2 regions of the Idiomarina solivarensis genome follow, and region 2 is predicted to be linked to the other one. Evidence: predicted binding sites of a transcription regulator. Region 2 holds the regulator's gene; the other holds the start of a gene.
The links. Region 2 encodes sigma-54, which starts transcription at its own class of promoters, with help from an activator protein. Its sites were predicted from a motif close to GTTGGCACGNNNNTNGNNT; they were not measured.
Positions count from the first base shown of each region.

Region 1: the regulator sigma-54 is predicted to act here: its motif matches at 1,452-1,470, upstream of glnA (glutamate--ammonia ligase).

Region 1 is NZ_JAVFHZ010000005.1:127,809-131,234, reverse strand. It holds gene glnA (glutamate--ammonia ligase) at 1-1,410, opposite strand; gene typA (translational GTPase TypA) at 1,735-3,426, shown strand, end outside.
Region 2 is NZ_JAVFHZ010000003.1:66,685-70,110, forward strand. It holds gene ptsN (PTS IIA-like nitrogen regulatory protein PtsN) at 1-327, opposite strand, end outside; gene hpf (ribosome hibernation promoting factor) at 331-618, opposite strand; gene RBK99_RS06200 (RNA polymerase factor sigma-54) at 647-2,101, opposite strand; gene lptB (LPS export ABC transporter ATP-binding protein) at 2,123-2,848, opposite strand; gene lptA (lipopolysaccharide transport periplasmic protein LptA) at 2,850-3,392, opposite strand; gene lptC (LPS export ABC transporter periplasmic protein LptC) at 3,361-3,426, opposite strand, start outside.

The DNA of each region.
Region 1 (3,426 bases), on a different contig from region 2:
TTAAACGCTGTAGTACATATCGAACTCTACCGGATGGGTAGTCTTCTTCAATGTCTCTACTTCGTTATATTTCAGAGCAATGTAGGCATCGATCATGTCGTCGTCCATAACGCCACCTTGCTTCAGGAAGTCGCGATCTTTATCCAACGCATCCAGAGCCATCTCTAGTGAGTGACACACGGTTGGAATGTCTTTCGCTTCTTCAGGAGGCAGATTGTATAAATCTTTGTCCATTGCATCGCCCGGGTGGATCTTGTTACGAATACCGTCAAGGCCTGCCATTAACAGTGCAGAGAAGGCTAAGTAAGGGTTCGCACTGGGGTCAGGGAAGCGAACTTCAATACGACGACCTTTCGCACTGGAAACCAACGGAATACGAATAGACGCCGAACGGTTACGAGCAGAATAAGCCAGCATGACGGGTGCTTCAAAGCCCGGAACCAGACGTTTGTAGGAGTTGGTCGAAGCGTTAGCGAAAGCGTTAATAGCACGCGCGTGCTTGATGATACCACCGATGTAATACAGTGCCGTTTCACTCAGACCTGCATACTGGTCACCAGCAAATAAGTTCTCGCCACCTTTAGCCAACGACATATGTACATGCATACCAGAACCGTTATCGCCAACCAGCGGTTTAGGCATAAAGGTTGCTGTCATGCCATAAGATTGCGCCACATTATGCACAACATACTTGTACACTTGCATCTCATCGGCTTTTTTCGTCAGGCTATTAAAGCGAGTTGCCACTTCATTCTGCCCAGCGGTTGCCACTTCGTGGTGGTGTGCTTCAACGACCATGCCCATATCTTCCATAACCAGGCTCATAGTGCCGCGAATGTCATGCGCAGAATCAACCGGAGGCACCGGGAAGTAGCCACCTTTAACGCCGGGACGGTGAGCCAGATTACCTTCTGAGTATTCACGGCCAGAGTTCCACTTCGCTTCTTCTGCGTCAATTTTGTAGAACGACCCACTCATATCCGTGTGGAAACGTACGTCATTGAACAGGAAAAATTCAGGTTCAGGACCAAAGTAGGCGTCGTCGGCAATACCCGATGAACGCAGGAAGTCTTCTGCACGTTTAGCAATAGAACGAGGATCCCGACTGTAACCTTGCATGGTTTCAGGCTCAAGAATGTCACAGCGAACATTCAGGGTGATTTCATCGGTGAACGGATCCAGAACGGCGGACTCATTGTCCGGCATTAGTACCATGTCTGATTCGTTGATCCCTTTCCAACCGGAAATAGATGACCCATCGAACATTTTGCCTTCTTCAAAGAAGTCTTCATCGATTTGCGACACCGGAATAGTGACGTGTTGTTCTTTACCTTTCGTGTCGGTAAAGCGTAAATCGACGAATTTTACGTCGTGTTCTTTGATGGTATCGAAAATCTTATTAGCTGACATGTTGTCCTCCGTAGACAGCGTCTAAAAATACAGCCTAAGTATAGCAAAGCTTGTGCCAACTGAATTTAACATTGGTATTCAGTCACTTAGCTGAATTAACAACCGATTTTAAAAATTAGTATGCACCAGTATAGCGCATAATGCACAGAATTGGTGCAGCTTCATTGTAAATGTCAAACTTGTGAGAATGATAAAATACAGAATAGAACGAACAAAAAACAATCAGGCCTTTCTTAATCAGACGCAAACAGGTAGAATACGCCGCTATTTTTCATAAAACCCCTTGGACGGGTTTCACTCCCGGACAACTACAGGCAGTTCTTAATGACAATTCAGGTATTTGATATAGAAAAACTTCGCAACATCGCCATCATCGCGCACGTTGACCATGGTAAAACCACCCTAGTCGACAAGTTGTTGCAACAATCGGGCACCTTAGAAAGCCGTGGCGAGCTCGAAGAGCGTATTATGGATTCCAACGATCTTGAGAAAGAGCGTGGTATTACCATTCTTGCCAAAAACACAGCGGTTAACTGGCAGGATTACCGCATTAACATTTTGGACACGCCGGGGCACGCCGATTTCGGTGGTGAAGTTGAACGCGTACTTTCTATGGCAGACTCCGTATTGTTAGTGGTTGACGCCGTTGACGGCCCTATGCCTCAAACTCGATTTGTGACGCAGAAAGCCTTCTCTCACGGTCTTAACCCAATCTTGGTTATCAACAAAGTTGACCGTCCTGGTGCTCGCCCAGACTGGGTTATGGATCAGGTCTTCGACTTGTTTGACAATCTCGGCGCTACAGACGAGCAGCTGGACTTCCCGGTAGTTTATGCATCAGCGCTTAACGGCTGGGCTTCATTGGATATCGATGAACAAGATGGCGATATGACGCCATTGTTCGAAACCATCGTTAACAAAGTAAGCCATCCTGATGCTGACCCTGAAAGCGACTTGCAGATGCAGGTATCACAGCTTGATTACTCCAGCTATTTAGGCGTTATCGGTATTGGCCGTGTCACCCGTGGTAGCGTTAAAGTTAACCAGCCAGTGACCATTGTTGGCGCTGACGGCAAAGAGCGCAACGGCAAAATTGGTAAAGTCTTTAGTTACTTAGGGCTCGATCGTATTGAAGCCGACAAAGCAGCAGCGGGCGACATCTGCGCCATTACAGGGCTGGGCGAATTAAAAATCTCCGATACCGTTTGTGCGGTTGGTAAAGCAGAAGCGATGAAGCCTCTGACAGTTGACGAACCGACTGTAACCATGACCTTCCAGGTCAATACTTCTCCGTTCGCGGGTAAAGAAGGTAAGTTTGTTACCTCTCGTCAAATTCTTGAGCGTTTACAGCAAGAACTGGTTCACAACGTGGCATTGCGCGTTGAAGAAACTGACAACCCGGATCGTTTCCGTGTATCTGGCCGTGGTGAGCTTCACTTAGGTGTTCTTATCGAAAACATGCGTCGTGAAGGTTTTGAATTAGCCGTTTCTCGTCCGGAAGTTATCATCAAGTACGAAGATGGTAAGAAAATGGAACCTTATGAAACCATGACGGTTGATATTGAAGAGCAGCATCAGGGCGCCGTGATGGAAAAATTAGGCTTGCGTAAAGCCGAAATGACCAACATGACACCAGACGGTAAGGGTCGCGTTCGCGTTGACTTTGAAGTACCAAGCCGTGGTTTGATTGGCTTCCAGACAGAATTCATGACACTGACTTCAGGTACTGGCCTGATGTACCACACTTTTGACCATTACGGTCCGCACAAAGGCGGCACCATCGGTCAGCGTAGTAACGGTGTACTGATCTCAAATGCCCAAGGTAAAGCTCTAACCTACTCGTTATTTAACCTGCAAGAGCGCGGTAAGTTATTTGCATCGCACGGTGATGAAGTTTATGAAGGCCAGATCATTGGTATTCATAACCGTTCAAACGACCTGACAGTAAACTGTCTGAAGGGTAAGCAGCTGACTAACGTTCGTGCCTCTGGTACTGATGAAGCACAAACGCTGAGT
Region 2 (3,426 bases):
TTCAGATTCAGGTACTAACAGAGCGAATATAATGTCCACTGGCTGATTATCAATAGAATCAAACTCTATTGGTTCGTCCAGCGTTAGTAAAACGGCCACAGGATGATTAGCGTTCGGTAACCGGCCATGGGGAATTGCTATGCCAAGTCCAATTCCGGTACTGCCTAAACGCTCACGGTTTATCAGGCTCTCGAAAATATCATGGCGAGTAATGCCTGATAATTTAGGAGCAACAATTTGACTAATGGTTTCAAGCAGTCGTTTTTTACTGGCGCTCTCGACTGCACACTTGGTGCAGTCGGCGCTTAACAATTCACTCAGTTGCATGGGTTAATGTTGTTTCATTTTTTCTTTGTGTTTAATCACCTGACGGTCCAGTTTATTAATTAAACCGTCGATGGCCGCGTACATATCGTCGTGTTTTGCATCAGCGAAAATCTCGCCGCCGTTTACATGCAGCGTAGCTTCCGCTTTTTGAATCGTTTTTTCAACATTTAGGATGACGTGAACATTGGTAATATGGTCAAAGTGTCTTTCCAGCTTGGCAAATTTTGTGTCTACGTAGTCACGTAAAGCGTCGGTAATATCGATGTGGTGACCGGTCAAATTAATTTGCATAACGTCTTCCTTCTTGCAGTTAACAAAGTTACAAAAGACTCTTGCGTTGACTCGATGATGGAATGTTTAACGATTCCCGGTACTTCGCAATTGTCCTCCTTGCTACTTGGATACCTTGTTCGGCTATCAGTTCAGCAATTTTGCTATCACTTAATGGTTTACTACGATTTTCAGCAGCGACCATCTTCTTAATTAAAGCACGTATTGCTGTGCTTGAACACTCACCTCCAGCCTCGGTACTCACATGGCTGGAGAAAAAGTATTTTAGTTCGAATACGCCCCGCGGGCAGTGCAGGTATTTCTGTGTTGTTACCCGCGAAATAGTACTTTCATGCATATCCACTGCTTCAGCAACATCGTTCAGAACCATTGGCTTCATAGCCTCTTCACCATGTTCAAAAAAACCTTGCTGACGTTGTATTATGCAGTTGGCTACTTTCAGTAAGGTTTCGTTTCTGCTCTCCAGGCTTTTTATAAACCAACGAGCTTCTTGCGTGTGGTTTTTTAAGTACTGGCTGTCGGCAGTGGACTTCGCCGCTTTGCTCAGCGCAGCGTATTCTTCATTCACTTTTAATTTAGGTACGCTGTCAGGATTCAATTCGACCATCCAGCGGCCATTTTTTTTTGTCACGGCGACATCGGGGATGACATATTCCACCGGTTGCTGGGCAATTTGCTCGCCCGGGTGAGGGTGCAGCTGTTGGATGAGTCGCATGGTCTGGCGCAAGTCATCTTCCGATAATTTTAGCTTGCGCTGGATTGTTCTGAAGTCTCGGTTTCCGAGGAGATCCATATGCTCAGTGACCAGGCATAAAGCAATCTCTTTATAGTCGTTATCCTGGCTTAGCTGACGCAATTGAATTGCCAGGCATTCGCTGACACTGCGGGCTCCGACGCCGACAGGATCGAAGTGTTGGATGCGTTTGAGCACCATGCAGACTTCTTCGGCACCGACGTCAGGTAATCGCACAGCCTCAATGATTTCGTCAATATCAGCCATCAGGTAACCATTGTTATCTATGGCTTCGATGATAGCTTCTGCAATGTAGGTGTCTTCTTCCGAAAAGTGTGACAGCTGCATTTGCCACAGCAAGTGATCTTGCAGCGACTCACTGGTAGCGCCCTGATAGACCTCAAAGTCACCGTCAAATGACTTGCCCGATGAAGCCGCACCGTTAGTGGGAGTATGGCTCGAATAGGTATCGTCCCAGCTACTGTCAACCGGGAGTTCATCTGGCATTTCCTGTGTTTTTATAACGTCTGAGGTATCTCGTTGACTGTCGTCTCTCTCATCACGACTGCGAAGCTCTGTGCTTTCGCTTTCATGTTCGCCTTCAACTTCCAGCAAGGGATTACTGTCCAGAGCTTCTTGAATTTCAGCCTGGAGATCGAGTGAGGAAAGCTGCAGCAGGCGAATGGCCTGTTGAAGTTGAGGCGTCATGGTCAAATGCTGACCAATTTTTAGCTGCAGACTTTGCTTCATAATGACTGTCCCGGTATCACGTTATAAGGTGAACTGCTCACCGAGGTAAACGTCTTTAACCTGTTGATTCGATAATATACTTTCTGCATCCCCGCTGGCAATAAGCTCACCATGACTGACGATATAAGCGTGTTCACACACAGATAAGGTTTCCCGTACATTGTGATCGGTGATTAGTACACCAATACCACGTTGCTTTAAATGTTCAACAATCTTTTTGATATCAATGACGGAAATGGGGTCAACGCCGGCAAAAGGCTCATCCAGCAATATAAACGTAGGTTCTGCGGCCAGCGCCCGGGCAATCTCAACTCGGCGGCGCTCGCCCCCCGATAAGCTCATACCGAGGCTGTTGGCAATGTGCCCGATGTGGAATTCCTCCAGTAACGCATCCAGCTGTTCTTCACGCTCATTAGCGGACAAGGCTTTGCGGGTCTCTAAAATCGCCATTAAGTTATCGCGCACCGTCAGCTTGCGAAAAATGGAAGCTTCCTGCGGCAGATAACCAATGCCCCGCCGGGCACGCTCGTGCATGGGCAATAGGGTGAGATCGTTGTCGTCGAGTAAGATTTGTCCTTTGTCACTGTTCACTAAGCCAACAATCATATAAAACGTAGTGGTTTTACCGGCTCCATTCGGACCCAGTAAACCTATCACTTGCCCTTGGCTAACTTCCAGGCTGACATCTTTAACGACTTGGCGACTTTTGTAGCTTTTAGCTAAGTGTTTAACTTTTAACGTTGCCATATTAAGGGGTCTCGTTATTTTTTTGGTCAGCGTCAGTTTTAGGTTTCGGAGTGAAAATAGTGATCACCCGACTGTCTTCTTCGCCGGAACTCGTCGCTGTTATGGTCTGCTCTTCCAGGTCATAAGTAATTAAATCACCACTGGAGCTACTGCTTCCCTGTGAAATACGAGCATTTCCGCTAAGCTCCAGTCGGCGCGCAGACTGAAAGTAGGTGATTTTATTGGCTTCTGCATGAATTTGGCCGCCATCCTCAAGTGTTTGACTATACGTCGCTGGACTACCTTCTGCTGTAAAGATATCGGCTTGCTCCGCATTTTCACTGGCGGATGCCTCGAGCCTGTCGGCGCGAATTAATAAGGTGCCCTGGCGAATGATGACATTGTCTGTTAAAACCAAGCGGTTATTTTTTATATCAAGCTTTTCCTGGCTCGATTCTACCTCCATCGGCTGACTAAAGTCAGATTTACCCTGAGCGAACACCGCCGTTGGTATTAAAGCAAGCAGGATAACGTTACTTAGCAGGCTGGAAAATCGTTTTAACATGTCGTTTAAGCTCCATTCGTTGGGCGTTCAGGTC